DNA from 3 places in the Streptosporangium sp. NPDC020072 genome. Region 2 is predicted to be linked to each of the others. Evidence: riboswitches for the same ligand, from Rfam matches in the RefSeq annotation. Region 2 holds a riboswitch; each other region holds the start of a gene.
The links. Region 2 has a riboswitch for S-adenosylmethionine ahead of ABZ470_RS07955 (glutathione S-transferase C-terminal domain-containing protein). Riboswitches for the same ligand answer to the same signal wherever they lie in the genome.

Region 1: linked by a shared signal. The riboswitch ahead of ABZ470_RS10865 (aminotransferase class V-fold PLP-dependent enzyme) and the one ahead of ABZ470_RS07955 (glutathione S-transferase C-terminal domain-containing protein) in region 2 are both predicted to bind S-adenosylmethionine.
Region 3: linked by a shared signal. The riboswitch ahead of thrC (threonine synthase) and the one ahead of ABZ470_RS07955 (glutathione S-transferase C-terminal domain-containing protein) in region 2 are both predicted to bind S-adenosylmethionine.

The regions. Positions count from the first base shown of each region.
Region 1 covers NZ_JBEYAB010000004.1:267,910-272,846, reverse strand. Annotated here, with positions in the region: gene ABZ470_RS10880 (acyltransferase) at 1-705, shown strand, start outside; gene ABZ470_RS10875 (cytochrome P450) at 710-1,906, opposite strand; gene ABZ470_RS10870 (TerC family protein) at 1,916-2,650, opposite strand; SAM riboswitch class IV at 2,845-2,960, shown strand; gene ABZ470_RS10865 (aminotransferase class V-fold PLP-dependent enzyme) at 3,057-4,313, shown strand; gene ABZ470_RS10860 (NADH-quinone oxidoreductase subunit D) at 4,332-4,937, shown strand, end outside.
Region 2 covers NZ_JBEYAB010000003.1:335,152-340,088, forward strand. Annotated here, with positions in the region: gene ABZ470_RS07950 (FAD/NAD(P)-binding protein) at 1-979, opposite strand, end outside; gene ABZ470_RS07955 (glutathione S-transferase C-terminal domain-containing protein) at 1,008-1,949, opposite strand; SAM riboswitch class IV at 1,986-2,098, opposite strand; gene ABZ470_RS07960 (DUF402 domain-containing protein) at 2,151-2,663, shown strand; gene ABZ470_RS07965 (nitric oxide synthase oxygenase) at 2,672-3,781, opposite strand; tRNA gene ABZ470_RS07970 (tRNA-Asn) at 4,178-4,253, opposite strand; gene ABZ470_RS07975 (YtxH domain-containing protein) at 4,419-4,730, shown strand; gene ABZ470_RS07980 (hypothetical protein) at 4,821-4,937, opposite strand, start outside.
Region 3 covers NZ_JBEYAB010000021.1:24,067-29,003, forward strand. Annotated here, with positions in the region: gene ABZ470_RS37650 (trehalose-6-phosphate synthase) at 1-1,036, opposite strand, end outside; gene ABZ470_RS37655 (RNA polymerase sigma factor) at 1,142-1,702, shown strand; SAM riboswitch class I at 1,816-1,958, shown strand; gene thrC (threonine synthase) at 1,973-3,235, shown strand; gene ABZ470_RS37665 (MoaD/ThiS family protein) at 3,257-3,532, shown strand; gene ABZ470_RS37670 (cold-shock protein) at 3,923-4,123, shown strand; gene groL (chaperonin GroEL) at 4,447-4,937, shown strand, end outside.

The sequences.
Region 1 (4,937 bases), on a different contig from region 2:
TTCCTCCTTCAGGCCTGGGTACCGGACGAAACCTATTACTTCGGCGGCAACACCCCTTCCTGGTCACTCTCCTGTGAAATGGCGTTTTATGCGGCTTTCCCGCTTCTACTGCCGCTTCTTCGACGTATTCCAGGAAACCGGCTCCTACTGACCTCGGCGGGGTTGTGGGCCGGGACATGGGTGGTCCCGTTTGTCAGCTTCTCGATGCCGGAAAGCATCGGTTACTGGTTCGTCTGGATCTTCCCGGTGACCAGGGCACTGGAGTTCGCACTCGGCATGACCGTGGCGCTGATGGTCAAGGAGGGCCGCTGGCGGGGACCCGGCCTGCCCGTGGCCGTCGTCCTGGTCCTGGTCGCCTACGCGACCGTCCCGCTGGTCTGGCAGCGCGCGGGCTGGGTGGCGTGGATGGCGGGACCGTTCGCCGTGCTGATCGCCGCCGCCGCGACGGCCGACGTGCGCGAGAAGCGTTCGCCGCTGCGCCTGCCCGTCCTGGTCTGGCTCGGGGAGATCTCCTTTGCCTTCTACCTGGTGCACCAGCCGACGATCAGCCTGGTCAACCGGGTGCTCGGGCGCACCCCGGCGCACGCGCTCCTGGTGACGCTGACGGCGCTGCCGCTGGCCGTACTGCTGGCCTGGGCGCTGCACCGCCTCGTCGAGCGGCCCGCCGAGCGCCTGTTGTCAGGCGGGCGCCCGGGGGCCGCGTGAGACCTCAGACCCGTGCCTCCAGAGCCGTCAGGCCCCGGATGACGTAGCCGGGGTTCCAGGTGGGCTCGGCGGCGAGTTCCATTCGGGGAGCCAGGCGCAGCAGGGCGCCGAACGACTCGGCCAGCTCGATCCTGGCCAGCGGGGCGCCCAGACAGAAGTGGATGCCCGCGCCGAAGGAGATATGCGGGTTCTCCGCACGGCCGAGGTCGAGGCGGTCGGGGTCGGCGAACACCTCGGGGTCCCGGTTGGCCGAGCCGAACAGCAGCGCCACCTCCGCGCCACGCGGGATGTCCACCCCGCCGACCGAGATGTCCTCAAGGACCCAGCGCTCGAACATCTGCAGCGGGGTGTCCCAGCGCATCAGCTCCTCGATCGCCGTGGGCAGCAGGCCGTGGTCGGCGCGCAGTCGTTCCAGCTCTGCCGGGTTGCGGAACAGCGACCACCAGCCGATTCCGGTGACGTTGACGGTCGCCTCGTGACCCGCGTTGAGCAGCAGCACACAGGTGCCGACCAGCTCCTCCTCGGTCAGGGTGTCACCGCCGTCGGCGACCAGGGCCAGGGCGCTGATCAGGTCGTCGCCGGGGTTCGCCCGGCGGGCGCGGGCCAGCTCCGACAGGTAGCCGGAGAACTCCTCCGCCGCCCGTACGGCGGTGCGCTGCGTCTCGGGCGACGGGTTGAGCTCGTACATCCCGCAGATGTCGGCCGACCAGGGCCGCAGCAGGTGCCGGTCCGCCTCGGGGACGCCGAGCATCTCGGCGATCACGGTCACCGGGAGCGGTTCGGCGACCTCCGCGATGAGGTCGCCGCCGCCACGTGCCACGAAGTCCTCGACCAGCCCGGTGGCGATCGAGGCGACCTTGGGCCGCAGCGCCTCGACCATCCGCGGGGTGAACGCCCGGGAGACCAGGCGGCGCAGGCGGGTGTGGACGGGCGGCTCGACGTCGAGCATCCCGGCCCTGACCACCCGCCAGAACGGGTCGAGGAAGGGCGGCTCCTCCGGTCTGCCGAACTCGGCGTGCGTGGCCACGTGCAGGTAGGACCGGCCGAGTCTCCGGTCGCGCAGCAACGCGTTGACGTCGGCGTGCCGGGCGACCAGCCACTGGCCGGTCGGCTCGAAGAAGGTGACCGGCCGCTGTCTCAGCTCGGCGTAGGCGTCATAGGGGTAGGCGACGAATTCCGGACTCCATGGGTCAAAACGCACAAACCCATGCTAGGGCTCCGGAGTCTTCTCGACGGCCCGGGAACGACGGCGGGCCCGGATGTTGAGCAGCTCGACCACCAGCGAGAACGCCATCGCGAAGTAGATGTAGCCCTTGGAGATGTGCTGTCCGAAACCCTCCGCGAGCAGCACGACGCCGATCAGCACCAGGAACGACAGCGCCAGCATCTTGATCGTCGGGTGCTTGTCCACGAAACGGCTGATCGGCCCCGAGGCGAAGAGCATCACCACGACCGCGACGATGACCGCGATGACCATGATGGCCAGCTCGTCGACCATGCCGACCGCGGTGATCACCGAGTCGAGGGAGAAGACGATGTCCAGCACCATGATCTGCAGGATCACCATGCCGAAGGAGGCCGCCGCCTTCCGGCCGCCGGAGTGGTCCTCGCCGTTCTCGGTGTGGCCGTGGATCTCGTGAACGCTCTTGACCAGCAGGAACAGCCCGCCGAGGATCAGGATCAGGTCGCGTCCTGATATCTCGTGCCCGAAGATCTCAAAGAGCGGGGCGGTGAGCCGTACCACCCAGGACAGGGCGAGCAGCAGCGCCAGGCGGCTGACCAGGGCGGCGAGCAGGCCCAGCCTGCGGGCGTTGTCACGCTGTTCCGGCGGGAGCTTCCCCGCCAGGATCGAGATGAAGATGATGTTGTCGATGCCCAGCACGATCTCCAGAGCGATCAGCGTGAGCAGACCTATCCAGCTCGCCGGGTCGGCCACCCAGTCCATCGGGTCCTCCAGTTTCGGTGGGGAGAGCGCCGCCCGCGCGCGGCGCGTGACCTGACGGGCGTTCACGGTCACAGCTCCAGACGATCGGACAGAACCGGAAGTTCCTCAGGATCACCGCCGAAACTCCAGCCCTCCGGACCCCTTCCCGCAGACTTGCCAAGCACCGCCTCTGTGTGGGTATAGTCCGGTTCGTAGGTCATGAGTGCCAGCGACAAGCCCCGGCTAGCTGGCCGGCAACCCTCGCGTCCGCGGCGGGGTGCCCCGGGTGAGGACCTGGTCCGGCACGAGGTGTGCCGGGCAAGCGCGGGCTCCAGCACCAAGGCCATGGCTTGGGGTCCGATGACCTCCAAGGAGCTTTGGCGTGTCCACACTGACGATCTTCACCTCCGCCGCCGCCGCCGAGACCGTGACCGTCCCGGCGACCCGTGTCCCCGACGACCGGCCGATCCCCGCGGTCCTCGGCGCCGACCTTGAGGTGCCCGTCAAGGGCGGCAGGCTGGTGCCGTACGCCAACCTCGACTACGCCGCCAGCGCCCCCTGTCTTGAGCCGGTGAGCGCCGCCGTCGCCGCCGCGCTCCCGGCCTACTCCAGCGTCCACCGCGGCGCCGGATACGCCTCCCAGCTGACCACCGCCCGCTACGAGCAGGCCAGGCACACCGTGCGGGCCTTCGTCGGGGCCCGTCCCGACGACGCGGTGATCTTCACGAGGAACACCACCGACGCCACCAACCTGCTGGCCCGCAGCCTGCCCGCCGGGACCACCGTGGTGGTCTTCGAGACCGAGCACCACGCCTCGCTCCTGCCCTGGGCCGACGTCGTACGGCTGCCCGCCCCGGCCTTCCCCGGTGAGGCCGTCCGCGCCGCCGACGACGCGCTGGCCGCGATCGACGGCCCCAAGCTGCTGGTCGTCACCGCCGCCTCCAACGTGACCGGCGAGCTGTGGCCGATCGCCGCGCTGGCCCACATCGCCCACCGCCACGGCGCCCGCGTCCTGGTCGACGCCGCCCAGCTCGTCCCGCACCGCCGCCTCAACCTGACCGCGCTCGACCTGGACTACGTGGTCTTCTCCGGTCACAAGCTCTACGCCCCGTTCGGCACCGGCGCGCTGATCGGCCGCTCCGACTGGCTCTCGGTCGCCGAGCCGTACCTCCGGGGCGGCGGGGCCGTCAGGGCCGTCGAGGACGAGACGACCGACTGGCACGACGACCCCGAGGCCCGTCACGAGGCGGGCACGCCGAACGTGCTGGGCGCCATCGCGCTGGCCGCCGCCTGCGACGCGCTGAGCGCGACCGGCTGGGACGTGCTGGTGCGCGAGGAGGAGCGTCTGCTGGCCCGCCTGCGCGCCGGTCTGGCCGGGATCGAGGGTGTGCACGAGCTGTCCCTGTGGGGCCCCGACCACGCCCGCGTCGGCATCGTCTCCTTCGTCGTGGACGGCTTCACCGCCCGTGAGGTGGCCGAGACGCTGTCCGGCGAGTACGGCATCGGCGTGCGGGACGGCAAGTTCTGCGCCCACCCCTTCGTCAGGCACCTGCTCGGCGCCAAGGACGGCGGCTGCGACGACGTCACCGCCTCCGCGGTGCGCGCGTCCATCGGCGTCGGCAGCACCACCGAGCACGTCGACCGTCTCGTCGAGGCCCTGCGGGATCTCGTCACGCGCCGCTGACGTGACAGCATGGGGCCTATGACTGAGCCCCGGGAAGTGAACGTGGGGATCGGGGCCGGAGCCGACGCCGTCGCGGGAGCGGCGGCGGCCGGCAAGGAGCTGGCCACCGAGGACATGGTCCTGAACATCGGCCCGCAGCACCCCTCGACCCACGGCGTGCTACGGCTGCGCCTGACGCTGGACGGCGAACGGATCAGCGCCGCCGAGCCGATCGTCGGCTACATGCACCGGGGCGCGGAGAAACTGTTCGAGGTCAGGGACTACCGGCAGATCATCGTGCTGGCCAACCGGCACGACTGGCTGTCGGCGTTCGCCAACGAGCTGGGCGTCGTGCTCGCGGTCGAGCGGATGCTCGGCATGGAGGTCCCCGTCAGGGCCGTGTGGGCGCGCACCCTGATGGCCGAGCTGAACCGGGTGCTCAGCCACCTGATGTTCCTCGGCTCCTACCCCCTCGAACTGGGCGCGATCACCCCCGTCTTCTACGCCTTCCGTGAGCGCGAGACCCTCCAGGCCGTGATGGAGGAGATCTCCGGCGGCCGGATGCACTACATGTTCAACCGGGTCGGCGGTCTCAAGGAGGACCTGCCGTACGGCTGGCTCGACCGGGTGACCCTGGCCGTCGCC
Region 2 (4,937 bases):
ACTCCGGCCAACCGGTCCTGACCCGTTTCGGATGGCTGTTGAGGAGTTCGTGGTAGTAGGCGAAGGCGAGTTCCTTGGCGGCCAGGGGCCACACGTCCCGCCGGAAGTTCCACGGCCCCTCCCCCAGCGCCCCCGCCGTCAGGAAGCGCGGCGCGGGCGGCCGGAGCCCCTGGAAGCGGTAGGCGGTCTTGGCGTGGTACGGCACACCGCGCCGTGACCCCACGTGCAGCAGCGGTTCCCGCCCGCTGGGCAGGTAGACGAGCTCCCCGTCGTGTTCCCTGACGAACCGGCCGCCCCTTCCCGAGGTGAGCAGCACCATCAGGTCGACGAAGGCCAGTCCCAGGCCGCGCACGATCACCGGTTCACCGGCGGGCAGCCGGTCCAGGCCGAGGTCGAGGTCCGCGGTGTAGCCGGTCGGCAGGTAGCGCAGGCCGCTCTCCCTTGCCAGGGCCGTCAGCCCGCGTTCCTCCGCCGCCGGGGTGACGTCGCCGTGTCCCTGCGCGAGGATCACGGCGCCCACCTCAAGGGTCGTCCCGTCCTCAAGCAGTACGGCCTGGCCTCCCGGGACGTCGGTCAGGTCGAGTGCCCGGGTCCGGTGCACGTGCACCCGGACACCGCGGGGGGCGGTGTCCACGGCTCGCCGGAAGGCGTGGGTGAGGTAGGCGTTCTGCACGGGCCGGGGGACGAAGCGTCCGGGGTCGCAGCCGAGCCACTCGGCCAGCGAGGGGCCGGGGCGGATCGGGCCGACGCACCGGACGGACTCGTCGGTGAAGAGCGTCACGTCGGCGGCGGCGGAGTTCATCCAGAGCAGGTCGGGTTGCCGCTCGCGCCAGACCCTGCCGCCGCCCGGCGGGTAGGGGTCGATCACGTGGACGTCGAGCGACGGCCAGCTGAGCAGTTCGGCGGCGTTGGCGCAGATCCGCTCGACCAGGCAGGTGCCGGTCGGCCCGGCGCCGACGATCGCGATGGAGGCGCTCACGCCGACCACTCCCCTCTCGTACGGTCCGTCACAGCGCTGCTCTTCGATGGGGCAGGTCCCAGTCGGGGGTGGCGGGCTCGACCGGCACCCGCCACGGGTCGGTCTCCCCCGTGGGGGAGGCGAGCACGGTGAGGTCGGTGTTCTCGCGGAAGGCGGGGTGCTGGTAGAGGTCCCTGGCGTAGTCCCACAGGTTGGGGAAGGCGGTCAGCGGGCGCTCGCTGATCCTGGCCGACGGGTTGTCGCTCACGTCGAACCTGACCAGGGTGGGCCAGAGCCGTACGTCGGACTCGGTGACGGCGGAGCCGAACAGGAACCTGCGGCCGGCGAGCCTGGCGTCGAGTTCGTCGAGGAAGCCGATCACGGCCTTCCTCGCCCGGTGGTACTCCGGTTCGGTCGTGGCGGCGGAGACCCGGCCCGCGGCGGTGTTGGCGTACTCGTAGATGCGCGCGTTGAGCGCGTCGATCTCGGTCCGCAATTCCTCGGGGTAGAGGTCGGCCTCGGGGTCGCCGCCGAAGCGTGTGCCCAGGTCGATGGTGATGTCCGGGAAGTTGTTGCTGACGATGCGCCCCCTGTGCCGGTCCCACAGCACCGGCACGGAGACGTGTCCGTCGAATCCGGGTTCGGTCGCCTCGTAGGCCTGCCTGAGGGTCGCGAAGCCGTTGACCGGGTCGGCGCCGCGCCGCTCGCGGAACGCCCACCCCCTGCCGTCCCGCTCGTCGTCCACGTAGGACAGCGAGACGACGTCCTGCAGCCCTTTGAGGGAACGCACGATCGCCGTACGCTGCGCGTAGGGGCAGACCGCCGCGACGTAGAGGTGGTAGCGCCCGGCCTCGGCGGGGAACTCCCCGGTGCCGTCGTCGGTGATCCGTCCCTGGAAGGGGTAGCGGGGGCCGGGCCTGCCACCGGGCCGGTAGCGGCCGTGGGTGTCCAGGTCCACTGGGCTGGCGTAGTTGAGTGTGATCTCGGACATGTGACACTCCCAGGGCATGCCTCGGTGACCCGTGCGGGTCCGCGCTTGCGGCACGCCGACCGTGCCACCCGGTCCTCCCCGGGGGCACCCCGCCGCGGTGCGAGGGTTGCCGGTCAGCGAGCCGGGGCTTTGCACTGACACTCTTAACCTAGTTAGACGGTAGGAAATACATAGATCTCTGTCAACCCTTAAAGTCGGGGGATGTCTCATGAGATCGTCCGCGTGGTCTACCGCAAGTACGACGGCTCGCTGCACTGGAACCACCCGGCCCTGCTCCTCGGCGAGGACGAACACGGCGTGTGGGTCGGCTGCCCGCCCGGCAGCAGCGGCAGGCGGGGGCAGGAGCCGCCCGTCGTCTGGGACGAGCCGTTCGTGATCCTCTTCCCCCGTGACGCCTGGTGGACGGCCACCTTCAACGCGGCGCCGTACAAGGCCGAGATCTACTGTGACGTCTCGACTGTGCCGCGCTGGGACGGCGACGAGGTGACCATGGTCGACCTCGACCTCGACGTGATCCGCATGCGCAAGGACGGCCGGGTGCTCCTGGACGACGAGGACGAGTTCGAGGAGCACCAGGTCCGCTACGCCTACCCCAGGGAGATCGTGGAGGGCGCCCGCGCCTCGGCCGCCGCGCTGATGGAGGCCGTCACCGCCAGGACGGCCCCCTTCGCCTCACCTCCGCACTGGCTCTCCCTGGTCTCCGGGAACCGCTGAGAAGGACGTCACCGCCCCGGGCTCCACCGGCCCGCCGACCGCTCCCTGGAGTCGGGGTGGGTGACGAAGTTCGGCGAGAGCCGCTCCTGGTCGTAGTACCGGTGGAAGACCGGGGTCGCGGCCCCCGAGATGGGCGGGACGATCCAGCTCCAGTCGGCCGGGCAGGTCCTGCCCGCGCTCTCCTCCCGCGCCACGTGCGTCAGGAAGCGCCTGGACTCGGCGTGGTGGTCGGTCATGGTGACCCCCGCCCTGTCGAAGGAGTACAGGACCGCCACGTTCAGTTCGACCAGCGCGTGGTCGCGCCACAGCGAACGCTCGTTACGGGTGTCCAGGCCGAGCCGCGCGGCGACCAGGGGCACCAGGTTGTAGCGGTCGGGGTCCGCGAGATTGCGCGCCCCGATCTCGGTCCCCATGTACCAGCCGTTGAACGGCGCGGCCCGGTAGCAGACCCCGCCGATCTCCAGGCACATGTTCGAGATCACTGGTACGGCGTGCCAGCGCAGCCCCAGCCGCTCGAACCACGGATAGGCCGGGTGGGACAGCGGCACCTCTAGCACCGCGTCCCCGGGGATCGTGGACAGCACAGGCGGCCCGTCGCCCATCGAGACCGCCAGGGGAAGCACGTCGAAGGGCGTGCCCCGGCCGCCCGGCCAGCCGAGTTTACGGGCCATCGTGGTGAACCCGGCGTTGCGCGGATCACCGACGACCGAACCGTCGTCCATCGCGTACCCCGCGTAACGGATGAGCTGCTCGTTCCAGATCCTCGGCCCCGGCGCCCCCGGCCGGTCCTGGGCGAAGATCGTGATCATCGGCCGGATCCGGCCGTCCGAGACGGCCTCACGGAGATGGTCGACGCACTCGACGGCGACCCCCTCGACCGTGTTCACCCGGCGCCGGTCGCGTACCCGCAGCGACTTCCAGTACAACCGCCCGATACACCTGTCGCTGTTGCGCCAGGCCACCCGGGCGCCGAAGACGAGTTCCTTCGGCGTGTGGGTGTAGGTCCCCGTCGCGGCGATCTCGGCGCGCACCTCGCGCAGCCTGGGCTTCACAGGGCCCGCGTCCGGGTTCTCCTCGTGGAACAGCGTCAGGAACTCCTCGGCGGCCGTCACGTCCACCGGCGGGGCCACCGGTTGGGAAGGCGGCTGCCACGGCGCCCTCCCGTCGTCCCGGTGGGCCCCCGCATAGCCCTGCGCGCGTGCTCCCTGTTCCCTCGCCGGCGTCTGGCGCCGGGGTTTCGGCCAAGTCGGCACAGAAAAACCACCTGTATACGTCTAACGGGTACGGCATGCCGTTCCGGGCGGCACGGTTCCCTCGGCGTGATGTCCCGCGTGATGTCTCCGGCCCGGCGGTGATCCCACTGCGGTACGGCGCCCACGGCCCGGTCACCGAGTGCGAGCGGAAGGACACGAGGCGATGCGCCCCCTATTTTCCGTGATTCACCGGGATTTGTCCGCGAAATAGGACACGAAACGGCGAAGGCCCCGGGAGCTGTGCTCCCGGGGCCTTCCTGATGGCTCCCGCGATAGGACTCGAACCTATAACCTGCCGGTTAACAGCCGGCTGCTCTGCCGATTGAGCTACACGGGATCGTGCTTCGCGCTGTTCGGACCTGGGGTTTTCCCCCGCTCCTTGCGGCGCAGGAATAGATTAGCGCACTCCGGGAGTGTGTGTCGCATCGATGCTCCGGGGTAGGGCCGAGACAACTCACGATCCGCGGGTAGGGTCCCGCCCAGGACGCTTGTGGAGGTGGAGATGCGTTACCGACTGATGTTCGGTGTAGGCCTCGCGGTCGGCTACATCCTTGGGAGCCGCGCAGGCCGGGAGCGCTATGAGCAGCTCAAGCGGATGGCGCGCCGGGTCTCGGACAACCCCGCCGTCCAGGAGGCCGCGGGGCTGGTCGGCGCCCAGGTTTCCAGGGCCACCGACGTGGCCAGGACGAAGGTGAGTGACGTGGCCAGGGACAAACTGCCGTTCCTGCAGCCGCGCGACGGCAGGGGGCCGGAAGAGCACGACGAAACGGGCACCGGATGGCCACGGGAGGAGAAGGCCGTCACCCCCCACTGATCCCGCCGCCCGCGCGGGTCACGGCGCCCACCGGACCCGCGCGGGCTCCTTTCGCGTTCCGTACCGAGAAAAGCCGGTCGTGGGGCGCCCTCAGACGCCGAAACTGCGGCGCGTCTCCTCCAGGGCCTGCTCGGCGAGAGCGCGCAGACCGGGGTCCTGCGGGTCCATCCCGGCGTCGAAGACGAACTCCCAGATCATCTGGTCGTC
Region 3 (4,937 bases), on a different contig from region 2:
TCTCCGAGGCGCAACGCTGCACCGCCGCGGTGTACTCACGGTATTCGGGCAGGTCGTGGCGGGAGGGGTAGGCGAAGGCCAGGTGCACGACCCTGCCGTGCCACTCGGGGTGCGCCGCGAGGAACTCCCGGTAGGCGATCAGGCCCCTGACGATGTTCTTCGACAGCTCGGTCCTGTCGATGCGCACGATCAGCCTGCGGTCGCCGACCAGCTCGCGCAGGGCGGCCATGTGGGACTCGACGTCGGGCTCGCGGGCGCGTTCCCACAGCGCCCGGCCGTCCACGCCCAGGCCGTGCACGCCGATCCGGGTGGTCCGGCCCGCGTGGGTCACCGTACGGCCCGCGCGCTCGACCCGCGCGTCCAGGACGCTCTCGCAGCAGTCCATGAAGGCCCCGGCCCAGCGGTCGGTCAGGAAACCCGCCTGGTCGGCGCCCAGGATGCCCTCAAGCAACTCGGCGGCGACCTCGTCGGGCAGCAGGCCGAAGTACTCGGGAGGGGCCCAGGGCGTGTGGGAGAAGTGGGAGACGCGCAGGTCGGGCCGTTCGCTCCTGAGCATCGCCGGGACCAGGGCCAGGTGGTAGTCCTGCACCATGACCTTGGCGCCGTGCGAGGCCTCCTCGGCCAGCGCCATCGCGAACGCCTCGTTGTAGGCCTGGTAGGACTCCCACTCCCTGCCGAACCTGGCGTCGAAGTGCGGCCTGTTCGGGGTGTCGTAGAGCAGGTGGTGGACGAACCACAGGGTCGAGTTGGCGACCGCGTTGTAGGCCCGCTGGAAGGTCGCCGGGGGGATGTCGAGCATCCGCAGCGCCCCGGTCTCGTATCCCGCCTGGTCGAGCCGCCCCCCGGGAGCGAGCCGTACGGCACCGCGGTCGCCGTCGGACAGGGCGGCGCAGACCCACAGGACGTCGAGCTCCTTGGACACCTCGGACAGGCCGGAGACCAGGCCGCCGCCGCCCCTGCGCATGCTCAGCGCGCCGCCCTCCGACATGGTGAAGGAGACCGGGCCGCGGTTCGAGGCCACCAAAATCCCACTCATCTGACCTCCTCGCCCGGGAGGACGTGGCTTGTCCCGAAGGTTAACCAAACGATAACCGGCGACCATAGGATGTCGAGCGACCGTGACCGTTGATGGGAACCCGTGATGGCGCTGGACGAGACGACCGAGGAACTTGCCCGTGCGGCCGCCGGAGGCGACCACCGGGCACTGGGCGAACTGCTGAAGCGGATCGAGCCCGAGGTGCTACGGCACTGCGGGCGGATCCTCCCCTACCGGCAGGACGCCGAGGAGGCCTGTCAGGACACCCTGCTCGCCGTGGCCCGCAACATCGCCAGGTTCGAGGGGCGGGCGCGGTTCAGCACGTGGCTGCACATCGTGACCGCCAACTGCGCGCGCACCACCTACCGCTCGCTCAAACGGCGTTCCGCCGAGCAGAGCTCGGAGGAGTTGCCGCTGCACAACAAGCCCGACGTCGCCAGGGTGAGTGTGATCGCGGGCTCCCGCCTCGACCTGCTCGACGCGATGGAGGCCCTTGAGGCGGACAAGCCCGACCTGGCCCAGGCGCTGGTGCTGCGCGACATCTGCCAGCTCGACTACAACGAGGTCGCCGAGCAGCTCGGCATCCCCCTCGGCACCGCCAAGTCGCGCATCCACCAGGCCCGCAAGTACGTCCAGGGAGCGCTCGGCGACGCCTACGGCTTCTGAGGTTTGTCCGGTTAATGACACACTTCATCTCGTTTGGTGAGACAACTGGTCAGGAGGGGCACAAGGCGAGGTAGAGTGCTTGAGACCTGCATGTCAGGTCCACAACTGAACATTGCTCATCCAGAGGGGTGGAGGGACCGGCCCTGCGAAGCCCCGGCAACCCTCCCGGTTCAAGACTCGCGATCTGGCGAGGGGTCGACCGGGACAGGTGCCAATTCCGGTCTGTGACCAGGGTGGTCGCAGACGAAGATGAGGGAAAGGCCTCGCTTCATGGCGCTCGCGAACACCGCAACCACCACCGCTCTTGACTTCGGTCCCGCCGTCGCTCTCTCCTGTCGTGAGTGTGGTGCCCGCTACGACCTCGGTCCCAGCTTCGCCTGTATCGAGTGTTTCGGGCCCCTTGAGATCGCCTACGACTTCGGGAACGTCACCCGGGAACAGATCTCGCAGGGGCCGGCCAACATCTGGCGCTACCGCTCCCTCCTGCCCGTCCCGGCGGACGTCGCCTCCAAGCCCAACACCGAGCCCGGCTGGACCAGGCTCGTCAAGGCCGACAACCTGGCGCGTGAGCTGGGCCTGCGCTCGCTGCACGTGAAGGACGACTCGGGCAACCCCACGCACTCCTTCAAGGACCGCGTGGTCGCCATCGCCGTCGAGGCGGCCAGGAACTTCGGCTTCCACACCCTGTCCTGCTCCTCGACCGGCAACCTGGCGGGCGCGGTGACCTCCGCCGCCGCCAGGACCGGGCTCGACGCCTGCGTGTTCATCCCCGCCGACCTCGAACAGGGCAAGATCGTCATGGCCTCCGTGTACGGCGGCAAGCTGATCGGCATCGACGGCACCTACGACGACGTCAACCGCTTCTGCTCCGAGCTCATCGGTGACGAGCTCGGCGACAAGTGGGGCTTCGTCAACGTCAACCTCAGGCCCTACTACGCCGAGGGCTCCAAGACCCTGGCCTACGAGATCGCCGAGCAGCTCGGCTGGCGGATCCCCGACCAGATCGTCATCCCGGTCGCCTCCGGCTCCCAGCTCACGAAGATCGACAAGGCGTTCAAGGAGCTGATCGCCCTCGGTCTCGTCGAGGACACGCCGTACAAGATCTTCGGCGCCCAGGCCGAGGGGTGCTCCCCGGTCTCCGCGGCCTACAAGGCGGGCCACGACGTGATCCGCCCCGTCAAGCCCGACACGATCGCCAAGTCGCTGGCCATCGGCAACCCGGCTGACGGGCCCTACGTGCTCGACATCGCCAGGCGCACCGGCGGTGGGGTCGAGGACGTCACCGACCCCGAGATCGTGGACGCCATCCGCCTGCTCGCCAGGACGGAGGGCATCTTCGCCGAGACGGCGGGCGGTGTCACCGTCGGGGTGCTGCGCAAGCTGGTCGAGTCGGGTCGGCTCGACCCCGACGCGGAGACCGTGGTCCTCAACACAGGTGACGGCCTGAAGACCCTTGACGTGGTCGCTGACCAGGCACGTCCCACCGCTGTCATCCGGCCCTCACTCGACGCGTTCCGCGCTGTCGTCGCCTAGAGCTCTGAAAGGTACTGAATTATGAGTGTTTCTGTACGGATTCCGACGATTCTCCGTACGTACACCGGCGGCGCGGCCGAGGTGAACGGCGAGGGCGGGACCCTGCGTGAGGTTCTGCAGAAGCTCGACGCCGACTTCCCCGGGATCGGTGCCCGTATTCTCGATGAAACGGGCAAGATTCGCCGTTTTGTGAACGTCTATGTCGGTGATGAGGATGTCCGTTTCGCCGACAACCTCGACACGGTGACGCCGTCCGGCGTTCAGGTCTCCATCATTCCGGCGGTCGCCGGAGGCTGATCCCGGCGGAGGCCGCGCGGGGCCCTGGGCGGGCCCTGGACGGCCTCCCGGGTCCCGGTGTCGTCCACTGTCATGGAACGGCGCCCCCGGAACACCCTCACGACACCCGCACCGGCCTGGCCGCGTGCGGGTGTCGTCTTTTGTGATGCAAGCTCACATTTTTGTGCGAAGACATAATGTAATATTTAACTAACTAGTAGTGATAGCAAAACTATGTTGGCGTGTTGAATGCGTCCGTAAAGCGGTAGTTTGCTGGTTGACTCTGTTGCCCCACGGGCTCTCACAGGTATGGTCGAGGGCGATCGACGTAGGCGATGTCTCCGCCTCGGAGATTGAGGACCTCGCGAGAGGAATGGGCGACGTCCTCAAGCCCAGTAAGAGGAGTCGGAAGTGGCGCAAGGCACCGTCAAATGGTTCAACGCGGACAAGGGCTACGGCTTCATCGCGGTAGACGGTGGTAAGGATGTTTTCGTCCATTACTCCGCGATCATGATGGATGGCTACCGTGCGCTCGAACAGGGCCAGAGGGTCGAGTTCGAGATCACGCAGGGACAGAAGGGACCTCAGGCGGAATCGGTCCGGACGGTCTGATCTCGTCCTCCGTCAGCTCGTCGGGAACCCGCTGGCGCATCCCGCGGCAGCGCAGTTCGCGCGGATCGCCCTCGGCATGTCGGCCCGGCTCGTCGCTCCCATCGGCGGGCCGGGCCTTCGCCTAAGCTGACACTCAGGTCAAAGGTCCTTGGCTTGCACTCGTCGGGGGAGAGTGCTAAACAGTGGTTAGCACTCCTCATTGGAGAGTGCCAAACCTGGATCGAGACGATGGGGCCCGCCGAACGGAGTCGCGGGCCCGTATGCCGTCGCGGGCGTCGCCTCGGTCTGGTGCAAGCCACCCTGTGTTTGGGAGGTCTAGCCGTATGGCAGCCAAGATGATCTCGTTTGACGAGGACGCCAGGCGCGGTCTCGAGCGTGGCATGAACCAGCTCGCGGACGCTGTCAAGGTGACCCTCGGCCCCAAGGGCCGCAACGTCGTGCTGGAGAAGAAGTGGGGCGCCCCCACGATCACCAACGACGGTGTCTCCATCGCCAAGGAGATCGAGCTTGAGGACCCGTGGGAGAAGATCGGGGCCGAGCTCGTAAAGGAAGTCGCCAAGAAGACCGACGATGTCGCGGGTGACGGCACCACCACGGCCACCGTGCTTGCTCAGGCGCTGGTCCGCGAGGGCCTGCGCAACGTAGCCGCGGGCGCCAACCCCATGTCCCTGAAGAAGGGCATCGAGGCCGCCGTCGAGCGTGTCTCCGAGGAGCTCTCCAAGCTGGCCAAGGACGTGGAGACGAAGGCACAGATCGCCTCCACGGCCTCCATCTCCGCGGGTGACCCGCAGATCGGCGAGATGATCGCCGAGGC